DNA from 3 places in the Pseudooceanicola sp. NS-SX9 genome. Region 2 is predicted to be linked to each of the others. Evidence: riboswitches for the same ligand, from Rfam matches in the RefSeq annotation. Region 2 holds a riboswitch; each other region holds the start of a gene.
What was found. A riboswitch is a leader RNA that binds a small molecule or an ion and turns the genes downstream of it on or off. The one in region 2 is predicted to bind thiamine pyrophosphate.
Positions count from the first base shown of each region.

Region 1: another riboswitch for thiamine pyrophosphate. It lies ahead of thiB (thiamine ABC transporter substrate binding subunit); the one in region 2 lies ahead of thiC (phosphomethylpyrimidine synthase ThiC).
Region 3: another riboswitch for thiamine pyrophosphate. It lies ahead of thiM (hydroxyethylthiazole kinase); the one in region 2 lies ahead of thiC (phosphomethylpyrimidine synthase ThiC).

Region 1 covers NZ_CM170818.1:254,423-259,122, forward strand. Annotated here, with positions in the region: gene AC2ITM_RS01205 (thioredoxin family protein) at 1-179, shown strand, start outside; gene AC2ITM_RS01210 (hypothetical protein) at 198-464, opposite strand; gene AC2ITM_RS01215 (AEC family transporter) at 591-1,538, opposite strand; gene aroC (chorismate synthase) at 1,540-2,643, opposite strand; TPP riboswitch at 2,828-2,925, shown strand; gene thiB (thiamine ABC transporter substrate binding subunit) at 2,965-3,945, shown strand; gene AC2ITM_RS01230 (thiamine/thiamine pyrophosphate ABC transporter permease ThiP) at 3,921-4,700, shown strand, end outside.
Region 2 covers NZ_CM170818.1:2,344,675-2,349,374, reverse strand. Annotated here, with positions in the region: gene thiC (phosphomethylpyrimidine synthase ThiC) at 1-1,641, opposite strand, end outside; TPP riboswitch at 1,763-1,883, opposite strand; gene AC2ITM_RS11180 (dicarboxylate/amino acid:cation symporter) at 2,087-3,433, shown strand; gene AC2ITM_RS11175 (LLM class flavin-dependent oxidoreductase) at 3,606-4,700, shown strand, end outside.
Region 3 covers NZ_CM170818.1:2,616,071-2,620,770, reverse strand. Annotated here, with positions in the region: gene tenA (thiaminase II) at 1-156, opposite strand, end outside; gene thiD (bifunctional hydroxymethylpyrimidine kinase/phosphomethylpyrimidine kinase) at 159-977, opposite strand; gene thiE (thiamine phosphate synthase) at 974-1,588, opposite strand; gene thiM (hydroxyethylthiazole kinase) at 1,585-2,382, opposite strand; TPP riboswitch at 2,439-2,529, opposite strand; gene AC2ITM_RS12370 (hypothetical protein) at 2,579-3,910, opposite strand; gene AC2ITM_RS12365 (ABC transporter substrate-binding protein) at 4,381-4,700, shown strand, end outside.

The DNA.
Region 1 (4,700 bases), 1.5 Mb from region 2:
GCATCGACTGGGACACCTATGGCGAGGCGCAGTTCACCCGGCGGATGCGAATCCCGCGGCGCTCGACCCTGGTGTTGCTGAAAGGCAAGGACGAGCTGGGCCGGCTGGTCGCCGATACTCGCGAAGACAGCATCAAGGCGCTGCTCGATACGGCGGTGACCGCCGCATCGGCTGGCTGACGGTACTGGTGCCGCGACTCAGTTCAGGCGCATCTGCACCGGGATATGCACGGCGGCGGCTTCGACCGGCCCCGTGCCATCCGGCGGCAGGGCCCCGAACCACCCCGAGGCCAGGGCAAAGCTGCCCGCCGCCAGGGCAACGACACAAAGTGTGGAAATAAGCAGCCTGTCCATGTCCGGCCGCGTGGCATGTCCGGCGCTAACAGGTCGAATGCGAGGGATATTGGCCTGGGGCAGGGCGGTGACAGGCATGGCGGCAATCGCCGAAACGGGTCTGTGCATCATCAAAAATCTCCTCCGCGACAGGAGGTTACCCGGGACTCGGGCACCTTCGGCCGCTGTCTCGTCAATCCACGAAACAGGCTGCGGGGAAATCGTTAACAAATTGCAAATGCCGGGCGGCGGCTTTGGTTACAAAAGCAGCGTCATCAGCGCGGTCAGGGTGAAGAAGGCGCTCAGGGTGCAGATCATCACGGTCAGGGCGGCGGCGCCTTCATGGCCGGATCCCTGCGACAGCAGGGGGAAGACCCCGAAGACCGGCATCGCGGTCGACAGGATCAGCGCGGTGGCCATCTGTGGGCTGGCGGGGCCGGGCCAGCCCAGCAGTGCGAACAGGCTGATCAATCCGAAGGCAATGGCCGGATGCACCACCAGCTTGAACGCCGTGATCACCGAAGCCAGCCGGATGTTGCCGCGGATCGGCAGGCCGACCAGCGTGCCGCCCATGAAGAACAGCGCCAGCGGCGAGGCCGTGCGGGAAATCAGGTCGATCGGATGCTCGATCACCGGCGGCAGCGGCAGCCCCAGCACCGACCACAGCGCGCCCAGGATCAGCCCAAGGATCATCGGTCGCCTCAGCACCGACAGGACCAGCTGCAGGGCGCGTTTCCACACCGGCGCGCTGTCGCGCGGCCGCGCCGCCTCGACCAACATCAGCCCGATGGGGTTCAGCACGAAATTCTCGTTCAGCAGGCACATCGCCAGCACCGACGGGGCCTGATCGGGAAAGATCATCGACATCATCGGGAAGGCCAGGAAGGCCGAATTCGGCGTCGCCGACCCCAGCACCCCCACCGCGCGCCGCCCCGGCCCCAGTCCCCGCAGCCGCAGCAGGATCCAGATCAGTGCCTGGGTGCATAGGCCCGCGCAGACCAGCGTCAGCAGGAAACCCGGATCGACCAGCTGCCCGAAGGACTGGGTGGCGGTGGCATGGAACAGCAACAGCGGCAGCGCCAGCAGCATGACGAAATTGCCAAGCGCCGAAAGCTGGATCCTGTCGAAGACCTTCAGATACGTCAGCACATAGCCCAGGCCGACGATGGCGAAGATCGGGAAGGTGATCGACAGGATCGAGAGCATCTCAGCCGATCTTTCCGCCCGCATCCCCGATCTGGCCCCGGTGCAGCAGCAGGTGGTCCAGGATCACGCAGGCCATCATCGCCTCGGCGACCGGCACCGCGCGGATGCCGACGCAGGGGTCGTGGCGACCCTTGGTGATGATCTCGGTCGCCTGGCCGTCCTTGGTGATGGTCTGGCGGGTCTTCAGGATCGAGGACGTCGGCTTGACCGCGAAGCGCACGACGATCTCCTGACCGGTGGAAATCCCGCCCAGGATCCCCCCCGCATGGTTCGAGGAATAGACCGGCTGGCCGTCATTGCCGGGGAAGATCTCGTCGGCGTTTTCCTCGCCGGTCAGGCAGGCGGCATTCATGCCCTCGCCGATCTCGACGCCCTTGACGGCGTTGATCGACATCATCGCGGCGGCCAGATCGGTGTCCAGCTTGCCATAGATCGGCGCGCCCAGACCGGCAGGCACGCCCTTGGCGACCACCTCGACCACGGCGCCGACGGAATTGCCGGACTTGCGTAGATCGTCCAGGTAACCGGCCCAGCTCTCGGCTGCACCCGCATCGGGGCACCAGAAGGGGTTCTTTTCGATCTCGGCCGCATCAAAGGCGCTGCGGTCGATGCCATGCGGCCCGATCTGCGTCATGTAGCCCCGGATCTCGACCGAGGGCGCCAGCACCCCCAGCACCGCCCGCGCCAGCCCGCCCGCCGCGACCCGCGCCGCGGTTTCACGTGCCGAGGACCGCCCGCCACCGCGATAATCCCGGATGCCGTATTTCAGCCAGTAGGTGATGTCGGCATGGCCGGGGCGGAACTTTTCGGCAATGTCGCCGTAATCCTTCGACCGCTGGTCGGTGTTGCGGATCATCAGCTGCACCGGGGTGCCGGTGGTCTTGCCCTCGAAGGTGCCCGACAGGATCTCCACCTCGTCGGGCTCGCGCCGCTGGGTGGTGTATTTCGACTGGCCGGGCTTGCGGCGGTCCAGCCAGTACTGCAGCAGCTCGGGGTCCAGGTCCACGCCCGGCGGCACGCCATCCACCGTCGCGCCAAGCGCCGGCCCGTGGCTTTCGCCCCAGGTGGTGATACGGAAGAGATGACCGAAGGTATTCATGGACATGGGCGGACCTCCCCGGGGGCAACATTCACGTCCCGGTTACCCGATCCCCGCCCCTTGCGCAATTGCACAGCCGACCTCGACACCACGCCCCGCGCGCCCCTCTGCCCAGCCTTTCATCTTTCTCCAAATATGCCCGCCGGAGGCGCCCTCCACCTTGCGCAGCCCCCGCCCGCCCCCTACTGTCCGCCCCACCTCGGGGAGCCTTCGGGCTGAGATGCATACCGCGAACCCGTTGAACCTGATCCGGTTAGAACCGGCGGAGGGAAGGTCCGGCACCATGCCGCCATTCTGTCTCCGCCCGTCGCAAAAGGAAGTGATGCCATGTGGAAGCATCTCGTACTTGCCACGGGTTGCCTGCTGGCGAGCCAAGCCGCGGCCCAGACGCCCGTGCTCAACGTCTATACCTACGACAGCTTCAGCTCGGACTGGGGTCCGGGCCCGGCGATCGAAAAGGCCTTCGAGGCCCAGTGCGGCTGCGACGTGGTCTTCACCACCGCGGGCGACGGCGCGGCGCTCTTGTCCCGGCTGCGGCTGGAAGGCGCGCGCAGCAAGGCCGACGTGGTGGTGGGCCTTGATACGTCGCTGACCGCGCAGGCCAGGGGCACCGGCCTCTTCGCCCCCTCGGGCGTGACGGCCACCTACGACCTGCCCGTCACATGGGACGACGACACCTTCGTGCCCTTCGACTGGGGCTATTTCGCCTTCGTGGGCAATGCCGACGGTCCGAAACCGAAATCCTTCAAGGACCTCGCCGCCAGCAACGCCAAGATCGTGATCGAGGATCCCCGCAGCTCGACCCCCGGGCTGGGCCTTCTGCTGTGGATCAAGAAGGCCTATGGCGACCAGGCCCCCGAGATCTGGAAGGCGCTTGCCCACAACATCGTCACCGTCACCCCTGGCTGGTCCGAGGCCTATGGCATGTTCCTCAAGGGCGAGGCCGATCTGGTGCTCTCCTACACCACCTCGCCCGCCTATCACGTGATCGCGGAAAAGGACGACAGCAAGGTCGCTCTGCCCTTCGAGGAAGGCAACTACATGCAGGTCGAGGTCGCCGCGATGACCAGGACCGCCGCCCAGCCGAAGCTGGCGCAAGAGTTCCTTCAGTTCCTGGTGTCCGACAAGGTGCAGGCGCTGCTGCCGGAAACCAACTGGATGTACCCGGTGATCAAGCCCGCCCAGCCCCTGCCTGCGGCTTTCGACCAGATCGTGCCCGCCGACAAGGCCCTGCTGATGACCCCGCCCGAGGCCGAGGCCGCCCGCGCCCCCGCCCTTGAAGAATGGCGCACCGCCCTGTCGCGCTGAGGCAGGGCCTCGCGGGCAGTGCCGCAGGTCTGGTCCTGCTGGTGCTGTTCGCGCCCCTGGCCGCGATCCTGATCCGGGCGGGCGGTGGCAGCCTGCCGGGGCCCGCCGACTGGGCGGCGCTGCGCTTCACCCTGGTGCAGGCGGCGTTGTCCTCGGTTTGTTCCGTGGCGCTTGCCCTGCCGGTGGCGCGGGCCCTGGCGCGTCGGCGCTTTGCCGGGCGGCGCCTGTTCATCGCGCTGACGGGCGCGCCCTTCATCCTGCCGGTGATCGTCGCGGTCATGGGGTTGCTGGCGGTCTTCGGGGCACGTGGCCTGCTGAACACGGCGCTGGCGCATCTGGGGCTGGGCCCCTGGCGGATCTACGGGCTGCATGGGGTGGTGCTGGCGCATGTCTTCTTCAACATGCCGCTGGCGACGCGGATGCTCTTGCAGGGCTGGCAAGCGATCCCGGCGGAACGCTTTCGCCTGGCCGCCCAGCTGAACCTGCCGCCCGCCGCCACCTTCCGCCTGCTTGAGGTGCCGATGCTGCGCCAGGTGGTGCCGGGGGCGCTGGCGGCGATCTTTGCCATCTGCCTTGCCAGCTTTGCCGTGGCGCTGATCCTCGGCGGAGGCCCCCGCGCCACCACGGTGGAACTGGCGATCTTCCAGGCCTTCACCTTCGATTTCGACCTGGGCCGGGCGGCGGTGCTGGCCCTGTTGCAGACGGCGCTGGTGGCGGCTGCCGCGGTGCTGGCGCTGCTGGTGACGCGCACGGAC
Region 2 (4,700 bases):
GAAATGCGCGACCTTGTGGGCCTCGGCGGGCATGGTCTCGTCATGCATTTCGCGGGCGGTGTCGGGGTCGAGGCCAAGGTTGAACTGGTCTTCCCAGCGGAATTCGAACCGCGCGCGCGACAGGGCGTCGTCGCGGCGCTGCGCGCCCGGATGCCCCTTGGCCAGATCGGCGGCATGGGCGGCCAGCTTGTACGTTATAACGCCCGTTTTAACGTCGTCGCGGTCTGGCAGGCCAAGGTGTTCCTTGGGCGTCACGTAGCACAGCATCGCGGTGCCGAACCAGCCGATCATCGCCGCGCCGATGGCGCTGGTGATGTGGTCATAGCCCGGCGCGATGTCGGTGGTGAGCGGGCCGAGCGTATAGAAGGGCGCCTCGTGGCAGTGTTTCAACTGCTCGTCCATGTTGGCCTTGATCTTGTGCATCGGCACATGGCCGGGGCCCTCGATCATCACCTGGCAGTCCCTTGCCCAGGCGATCTGCGTCAGTTCGCCCAGGGTGCGCAGCTCGGCGAACTGGGCCTCGTCATTGGCATCGGCGATGGAGCCGGGGCGCAGCCCGTCCCCCAGCGAGAAGCTGACGTCGTAGCGGCGGCAGATCTCGCAGATCTCCTCGAAATGCTCGTAGAGGAAGCTTTCGCGGTGGTGGTGCAGGCACCATTTCGCCATGATCGACCCCCCGCGCGAGACGATGCCGGTGACGCGCCGGGCGGTCATCGGGATCATGTGCAGGCGCAGCCCGGCGTGGATGGTGAAATAGTCCACCCCCTGTTCGGCCTGTTCGATCAGCGTGTCGCGGAAGACCTCCCAGGTCAGGTCCTCGGCCACGCCGCCGACCTTTTCCAGCGCCTGGTAAAGCGGCACCGTGCCGATCGGCACGGGGGCGTTGCGGATGATCCAGTCGCGGATGTTGTGGATGTTGCGACCCGTCGAGAGGTCCATCACCGTGTCGGCGCCCCAGCGGATCGCCCAGACCATCTTTTCGACCTCTTCCTCCATGCTGGAGGTCACGGCCGAATTGCCGATATTGGCGTTGATCTTCACCTTGAAGTTGCGGCCGATGATCATCGGCTCAAGCTCCCGGTGGTTGATGTTGGCGGGGATGATGGCGCGGCCTTCGGCGATCTCGCGGCGGACGAATTCGGGGGTGACCAGATCGGGCAGGTCGGCGCCGAAGGCCTCGCCGTCGCGGGGGCCGGCCGAGGCGGCGCGGCCCTCGTTCTCGCGGATGGCGACGAATTCCATCTCGGGGGTGATGATGCCGGCGCGGGCATAGGCCAGCTGGGTGACGGCGCGGCCCTCGGTTGCGCGCAGCACGGTGCGGGCCTCGGGGAAGGCGGGGGTCAGCCGGGCGCCGGTGGCAAAGCCGTTGTCGGCCTCGGTGACGGTGCGGCCCGTGTAGGCCTCGACATGGCCCTGCGCCTGCAGCCAGCCGCCGCGGACCTGCGGCAGGCCCCGGGCGATGTCGATGGCGGCGGCGGGATCGGTATAGGGCCCCGAGGCGTCGTAGACGGTCAGTGGCGCCTCGCCGGTCACGGCGATCTCGCGCATGGGCACGCGGATCTGGTGGCTGCCGCCTTCGACATAGACCTTGCGCGAGGCGGGCAGGCCGCCGGTGGTGATGGCGGGAACGGTGTCTTTCATATCGGTCTCCTTTTCAGAGACCCGATTGAGACTATTGGCAGAAAGGGGCCATGGGGACCCGGTGCCTGCGCGACTGGGCCCTTGCGGCCCGAAAGGACCGCCCCTGGTTCACAGAGAATGCGGAAATGCCCTTCGGTCTTCCTACGCCAGCATCAACTGGGTCAGGTTCAAAGGGTCGCGTCACCGGGGTTTCCCCCTGTCAGCCTCTCAGTCCCCTAGGCGGGACTCCCCTGACGTGGGGGTGTTATCGGCGGGGGCAGGGCGGCTGTCAAGCGGGCCGGGGTGCCGAAACCGGCGGCACCCCGGCCCGGAATCGCGGCAGGGGGCAGGCATTTCGGGCGAAACCGGAAGACACGGGCCCGTGACCTGCGCAGGATTGACGCTAAGTCACTTTTGGGGCGGCCGGGGCGCCACCCGTCGCACAGCCCGGATCAGGAGGATGAGCATGGCAGAACTTTCCGGAAAAGCGGACCGCATGTCGCTGACGACACAGGTGATGATCGGCATGGGGGCGGGGCTGGTGCTGGGGGTGATCCTGAACCAGCTGCAGATCGGCTTTGTCAACCAGACCATCATCGGCGGGCTGTTCGCCATGGTGGGCAAGATGTTCGTCAATGCGCTGTCGATGCTGGTGGTGCCGCTGGTGTTCTTCTCGCTGATCTGCGGGGTGGCGGGGATCGGCGATGTGCGGGTGCTGGGGCGCGTGGGGGGCAAGTCCTTTGTGCTGTACCTGCTGACCACCGCCACGGCGATCGCGGTTGCCATCGTCATCGCGCTGATCGTCGGGCCGGGCCGCGGCTTCGAGATGTCGGGCGTCGAGACGGCGGGGGTCGCGGGCAAGGCCGCGCCCTCGGTCTGGGACACGTTCGCGGCCATCGTGCCGAGGAACCCGGTGGCGGCCTTCGCCAATGGCGAGATGCTGCAGATCATCTTCTACACCATCATCCTGGGGGTGGCGGCACTGATGCTGGGGGACCGTTCGAAACCCTTCGTCGAGGCCTGCGAATACCTGAACGAGCTGATGATGAAGGTGGTGCAGATCGTCATGGCCTTTGCGCCCATCGGCGTCTTCTGCCTGATCACCAAGACTTTCACCGAACAGGGCATCGGGCTGTTCCTGCCGGTGCTGACCTATGTGCTGGTGCTGGTGGGGGCGCTGCTGCTGCATCTCTTCGGGACGCTGATGCTGTTCCTGAAGGGGCTGTCGGGCCTCAGCCCGGCGGTGTTCCTGCGCAAGATGCGCCCGGCGCAGGTCTTTGCCTTCTCGACCGCCTCGTCGAACGCCACGATCCCCGTCACCCTGCGCTGCGTCACCGAACGGATCGGGGTCAGCAATGGCGTGGCCTCGTTCACCGTGCCCTTCGGTGCGACGATCAACATGGACGGCACCGCGATCATGCAGGGCGTCGCCACGGTCTTTCTGGCCAATGTCTATGGCATCGATCTGGGCGTCAGCGGCTATCTGACGGTGATCGTCATGGCGGTGCTGGCCTCGATCGGGACGGCGGGCGTGCCGGGGGTGGGGCTGGTCATGCTGACCATGGTGCTGAACCAGGTCGGCCTGCCGATCGAGGGGATCGCGCTGATCCTGGGGGTCGACCGGCTGATGGACATGATCCGCACGGCGGTGAACATCTCGGGGGATGCGGTGGTCTCGACCATCGTGGCGAAAAGCGAGGGGCAGCTGGACATGGCGGTCTATGCCGATCCGATGGCGGGGCTTGACGCCGACAGTCTGGGGATCGACCCCGAGGCCGAGGCCCATCTGGCCCAGGCCGCCCGCCCGCACTGAGGTCCCGGGACCAATGGGGCCTTCCCCCGGGCCGTGACGGCCCCTGCCACCGCGCCGGGCAGTCGCGGCAGGCTGTCCCGCGGGAAGGGGCGGCCTGCAGTCCCCTGGTCCTTGTCCGGGGGGCGTCACGCTCCTAGGGTGCGGGTAACCTCCTCAATGCCCGAGCCCTCCGATGCGCCGCCCCGACCAGATCAAGCTGAACGCCTTCCTGACCTTCACCGGGATGCATCCCGCCGCCTGGCGGGATCCGCAGGCCTCATCCGGGTTCGAGGTCGCGCACTATCTGGAACTGGTGCAGCTGGCCGAGGCCGCCAAGATGGATGCGGTTTTCCTGGCGGATGTGCCCGCCATGCCCTTCAACAAGCCGCATCTGTCGGCCATCGCCGCCCATAACGGCATCCGCCCGTTCGAGCCGATCACCCTGCTGTCGGCGCTGTCGATGGTGACCCGCAACATCGGGCTGATCGCCACCGCCTCGACCAGCTTCAACGAGCCCTACAACGTCGCCCGCCTCTATGCCTCGCTTGACCGGCTGTCGCAGGGGCGGGCGGGGTGGAACATGGTGACATCCTCGGATCCCTTCGCGGGGATGAACTATGGCCTCGATGCACAGGCGCTGCATGCCGACCGCTATGCCAGGGCCGAGGAATTCGTCGATGTGGTGACCGGCCTTTGGGACACGCTGGAGGACGACGCCTTTCTGGATGACCGCGCGGGCGGGCGTTACCTCGATCCCGGCAAGGTGCATCTGCTGGACCACAAGGGCGCGCATTTCCGGGTGCGCGGGCCGCTCAACGTGCCGCGCTCGCCTCAGGGGCGGCCGGTGCTGGTTCAGGCGGGGGCCTCGGTGCCGGGGATGCAGCTGGCGGCCCGCACCGCCGAGGCGATCTTTTCCGCCCATGACACCAACGAGGCCGCGCAGGCCTTCTACAAGGACGTCAAGGGCCGGATGGCCGCCTTTGGCCGCGATCCCGCGTCGCTGAAGGTGATGTCGGGGATCCTGCCGGTGGTCGGCGCCACCCGGATGGAGGCCGAGGACCGCTATGCCGCCCTGCAGGACCTGATCCCCACCGATCTGGCGATGGACCGGCTGGAGGGCTGGCTGGGCGTCGATCTGTCGGATTGCGATCTGGACGGCCCGCTGCCCGACCTGCCCGAAACCAACCGCGAGAAAAGCCGTCAGGACCTGCTGGTCGCCATGGCCCGGCGCGAGGGCCTGTCGATCCGCCAGCTGGCGCGCAAGATCGTCGGCAATGTCGGCCATTAC
Region 3 (4,700 bases), 270 kb from region 2:
GGCATAGCCTTCCAGGTAATGGGCGTCCTGGATGATGTAGCCGCGGAAGGTCTCGGGCGGCAGGGTGCCGTCGGCCAGTTCGCGGTTGAAGGGCATCTCGGCGATCTGGCGTTGCAGATCGGCGGTGGCGGCCCAGAGATCCTTGGTAAAGCTCATGATCAGGTCCTTGCGAAGGTTTGGGGATGGGCGAAGGCGTGGAAATGGTGGACGGGGCCGTGGCCATGGCCCACCTGCAGGCGATCCGCCCCGGCGATGGCGGCGGTGATATAGGCCTTGGCGGCGCGCACCGCGGTCTCCAGCGGCAGGCCCATGCCCAGCTGCGTGGCCAGCGCCGACGACAGCGTGCAGCCGGTGCCATGGGTGTTCCTGGTGGCGATGCGCGTCCCGGGCAGGGTCAGCTGCGCCTGCTCGGTGACCAGCAGATCGGGGCTGAGCGCGCCGGGCAGATGCCCGCCCTTCAGCAGCACCGCGCGCGGACCAAGGGCCAGCAGGGCGCGGGCTTGAGCCTCCATCTGGGCGCTTTCGGTGGCCTCGGGCTGGCCCAGCAGGTCGGCGGCCTCGGGCAGGTTGGGGGTGATGACGGTGGCCTTGGGCAGCAGATGGTCGCGCAGCGCCGCCACCGCTTCGGCGGCCAGAAGGCGGTCGCCGCCCTTGGCGACCATCACCGGATCCAGCACCACCGGACAGTCGAGGCCATCCAGCAGGTCCGCCACCAGCTGCACGATTTCGGGGGTGCCCAGCATCCCGATCTTGACCGCATCGATGCGGATGTCGTCGCGGATCGCCTGCATCTGGGCGCGGATCATCGCCGGATCGGTCAGTGCCACGCCGGTGACGCTCCGGGTGTTCTGCGCGGTCAGCGCGGTGATCACGCTCATGGCATAGCCGCCATTGGCGCTGATCGCCTTGATGTCGGCCTGGATGCCCGCGCCCCCCGAAGGGTCCGAGCCCGCGATGGTCAGGATGTTGGGGATCATGCGGCGCTCCATGCGTGCAGAAGGGTTTCGGTGGCGGCCCCCATGTCGGGCGCCCGCGCGATGGCCGAGACGACGGCCATGCCCGCGCAGCCCATCGCCTTCAGCGGCCCGGCATCGGCGGCGGTGATGCCGCCGATGGCCAGGCAGGGCAACGGCGCGGCCGCAACGATGCGTGCCAGACCCGCATGGCCCAGGGGCTGGGCATGGTCGGGCTTGCTGGCGGTCGCGTAGACCGGGCCCACGCCCAGGTAATCGACGCAGTCGACGGGGATGGCCGCCAGCTGGGGTTCGGTTTCCACCGACAGGCCCAGGATCATCTCGGGGCCGATCAGATCGCGGATGCGGGCCGGGTCGCCGTCGCTCTGGCCGACATGCAGCCCGTCGGCGCCGATTGCCAGCGCCACGTCGATGCGGTCGTTCAGGATCAGCCGCGCGCCGGTCGGGGCCAGACGCTCGGCCATCTCGCGGGCGAGGCGGGCGAAGGCGGCATCGGGCAGGGTCTTGTCGCGCAGCTGGATCCAGCGGGCCCCGGCGCGCGCGGCCGCTTCGGCCTGGGCCAGCATCGGGCGCGGCGCGCCGGCATCGGTGATGAAGCACAGCGCCGGGATCATGCCGCGACCCCTTCGCTGACGCGCGCCCGCGCCGCCAGATCGGCCGGCGTCAGCGCGTGCAGCGCATCGAGGAACGCCACCTGAAAGCTGCCCGGGCCGCGCGCGGTCTCGGCCGCGATGTCGCCCGCCACGGCATAGGCGGTCAGCGCGCCCAGCGTGCCCTCGAACGGGTCCTGGCCCACGGTGAAGGCCGCCACCACCCCGCTCAGCGCACAGCCCAGGGCGGTGATCTTGGGCATCATCGGATCGCCGTTCGCGACCTCGGCGGTGCGGCGGCCGTCGGTGATGAAATCCACCGGGCCTGTCACCGCCACCACGCAGCCCGACGCCCGCGCCAGCGCCAGGGCTGCGGCGCGGGCGGTCTCGACGCTGTCGGCGGCATCGGCGCCCTTGCCGGCCGCCAGCCCCCCCGCCAGCGCCAGGATTTCCGAGGCATTGCCCCGCACCACCGTGGGCCGCAGCGCCAGCAGCCGGGCGCCCAGATCGCGGCGGAAGGCGGTGGCGCCCACCGCCACCGGATCCAGCACCCAGGGCCTGGCCCGGGCGGTCATCGCGGCGGCGGCTTCCGCCATCGAGATCCCCCAGGCGGGATCCGCCGTGCCGATATTGACGCTGAGCGCCTGCGCCAGGCCCGCGAATTCGGCGGCCTCTTCGCGGGCATGGACCATCGCGGGCGAGGCGCCGATGGCCAGCATCACGTTGGCCATCACGTTCATCGCGACATAGTTGGTGATGTTCTGGACCAGCGGCGCGGTCGCACGCATCCGTTCCAGGGTTGCGGGAAGGTCGGTCATTCGCTCTTTCACTCGCGCATGAGGACCGGCGAGAAAGAGCTGGAGCGGGGCGAGGGGCCGACGATCCTGCGCCTCCCTCCGCCAGCATTATCTGGGTCAGGTTCTAAGGGTACGTCTCAGCCCGTGCGGGCGCCCCTGTCGCAGGATCGGGTGTTTCACAGGGCGGGGGGCGTGTCAAACCCCGGCCGCGGCGGCGTCAGCCCAGGGTCAGGTGCAATGCCGTGTAAAGCGCCGTGGTGACCACGCCCAGCCCCGCCAGAAAGCCCAGGTTCGGCCCGCAGACGATGCGCGCCAGCGGCAGATCGAAGCTGCGCGTCGCGATCGAGACCGAGGCCGAGGCGACCGACAGCGCCATGCCGCATTGCCAGCCGAAGAGGATCAGGATGAAGGCGGCCAGGGGCTCCAGCGCGTCGCCCACCCCGGCCAGCAGCGCCACCAGGATGGCGCCGATGACGGTGGAATGCATGCCGCAGATGCCCATCAGGATGCTGCACAGGATCAGCACGCCGAAGATCGCCGGCGCCGGCAGGTCGGCCAGCCCCAGATGGGTCAGCGCGGTCAGGAACCAGGGCGTCTGCGACAGCACCGCCCCCATGGTGATCGAGGCGCCGAACAGCCAGGCGGTGTTGCCAAGCTTGCCCAGCTCTCGCCAGATCCTGTCGCCCGAGGACCGCCGCACGGCCGTATCCTGGCGGGTCAGCCACAGGCCGAAGGCCACCGGGGTCAGCAGGATCACCAGCCCCGTGCCCGACAGCCCCGTGACCGCGTTCAGCACGATCAGCAGTACGGCGGTGCCGATGATCGGCAGCGCCATCTGGCTGACCAGCGACAGCGACGGCCCCAGCCGCAGCGGGTTCCATTCCCGCAGCGACAGCAGCAGCCCGCAGATCGCCAGCAGCGCTCCGCAGCCCAGCCCCAGCCACAGCGGCACGCTGGGCAGGTGGCTGCTGGCAAAGCCCGCCCCCAGCGAGAACGGCGTCCACAGCAGCGCCAGCCCGACGCCGCGCATGGCGACCAGGCCCGCGCGCTGGCGGGCGCCGTCTCCGGTCAGGGTCTGGAAGGGCGGGGCGAGGGCGATGAAGGCGCCCACCGTCATCACCGCGCCGATGGCATGGGCGGCGATCAGCGTGGCGCCGGGGCGCTGGTGGTCAGGCATGGCGCTGACGCGCTCGGTCACGCGGTTCAACGCGCCGCCCTGCTCGATCATCACGGAAATCAGGGTGATCGCCGGGAAAAAGCCCATGAACAGCAGCACCGTGTCCAGCCCCCTGGCCACTGCTGCCAGCGGCGCCCCCGTAGCCAGCGCCAGCGCCATCACCGCCGAGCCGATGACCACGATCACCCGCGTCGGCTTCTGTGCCTGCCCGGCCGTCATCGCCAGATACAGCGCGAACAGCCCCATCGCTGCCAGCCGGACATGGGGATCGGGCCACAGGATGTTCTGCACGGTCTGCAGCCACAGCAGCAGGGCGACGAGGGGAATGGCACGGCGCCGAAGGCGGGTCGCGGCGGACAGGGGATGGGACATCGGACCGGATACACGAAAGGGCGCGGGGAGGGCGCGGAAACTGCGCGGACCCAACGCCCGTCCACCGCCGGTGTCAATTGCTGCGCTGCGGCATACCCGTCTGTTCCCCGCTGCCCCGCAGGCCCCGCGGCATAGTTTCGCAGCAGTTCGGGGACAGCCCAGCAATTTCGGGGCGCGGCTTTCTAGGGTGTTGTTATCCCTATTCTTTCCTGTTGCGCTCAGGGGAACATCGGTGCCCTTAAGGCCGGGCGGTGCAGACTCGGTCCCGGGGATGTGCCACCAAAACAGGCACCCCGGTTGCCGGGATTTCAAGGCTACCGTCCATGTGATGCCCAAGGGATAGGCAATGGCCTGACCGAAAAGTCAAAAAATGCACCAATGCGGGAAAAGTCCCGCAGCGGGCCGTGAATTTCCGTCGCCTCGGCGCGAGGGCACGCCAAGGCTGGCGTCACAGGACAGGGAGAAAAAAGATGTTCCGTACTCAACTTGCCTCGGCTGCGGCGCTTCTGGCGATGGCGGCTCCGCTGGCGGCGCAGGATCTGACCAAGGTGACCTTCGGCACCAACTGGGTGGCCGAGGCCGAACATGGCGGCTTCTACCAGGCTGTCGTCGATGGCACCTACAAGGCCTGCGGCCTTGACGTGACGATCCTGCCGGGCGGGCCGCAGGTCAACAACCAGGCGCTGCTGCTGGCGGGCAAGATCGACTTCTACATGGGTTCGACCCTGGGGGCCTTCTTCGGGGTGGAACAGGACCTGCCGCTGGTGGATGTGGCGGCGCTGTTCCAGAA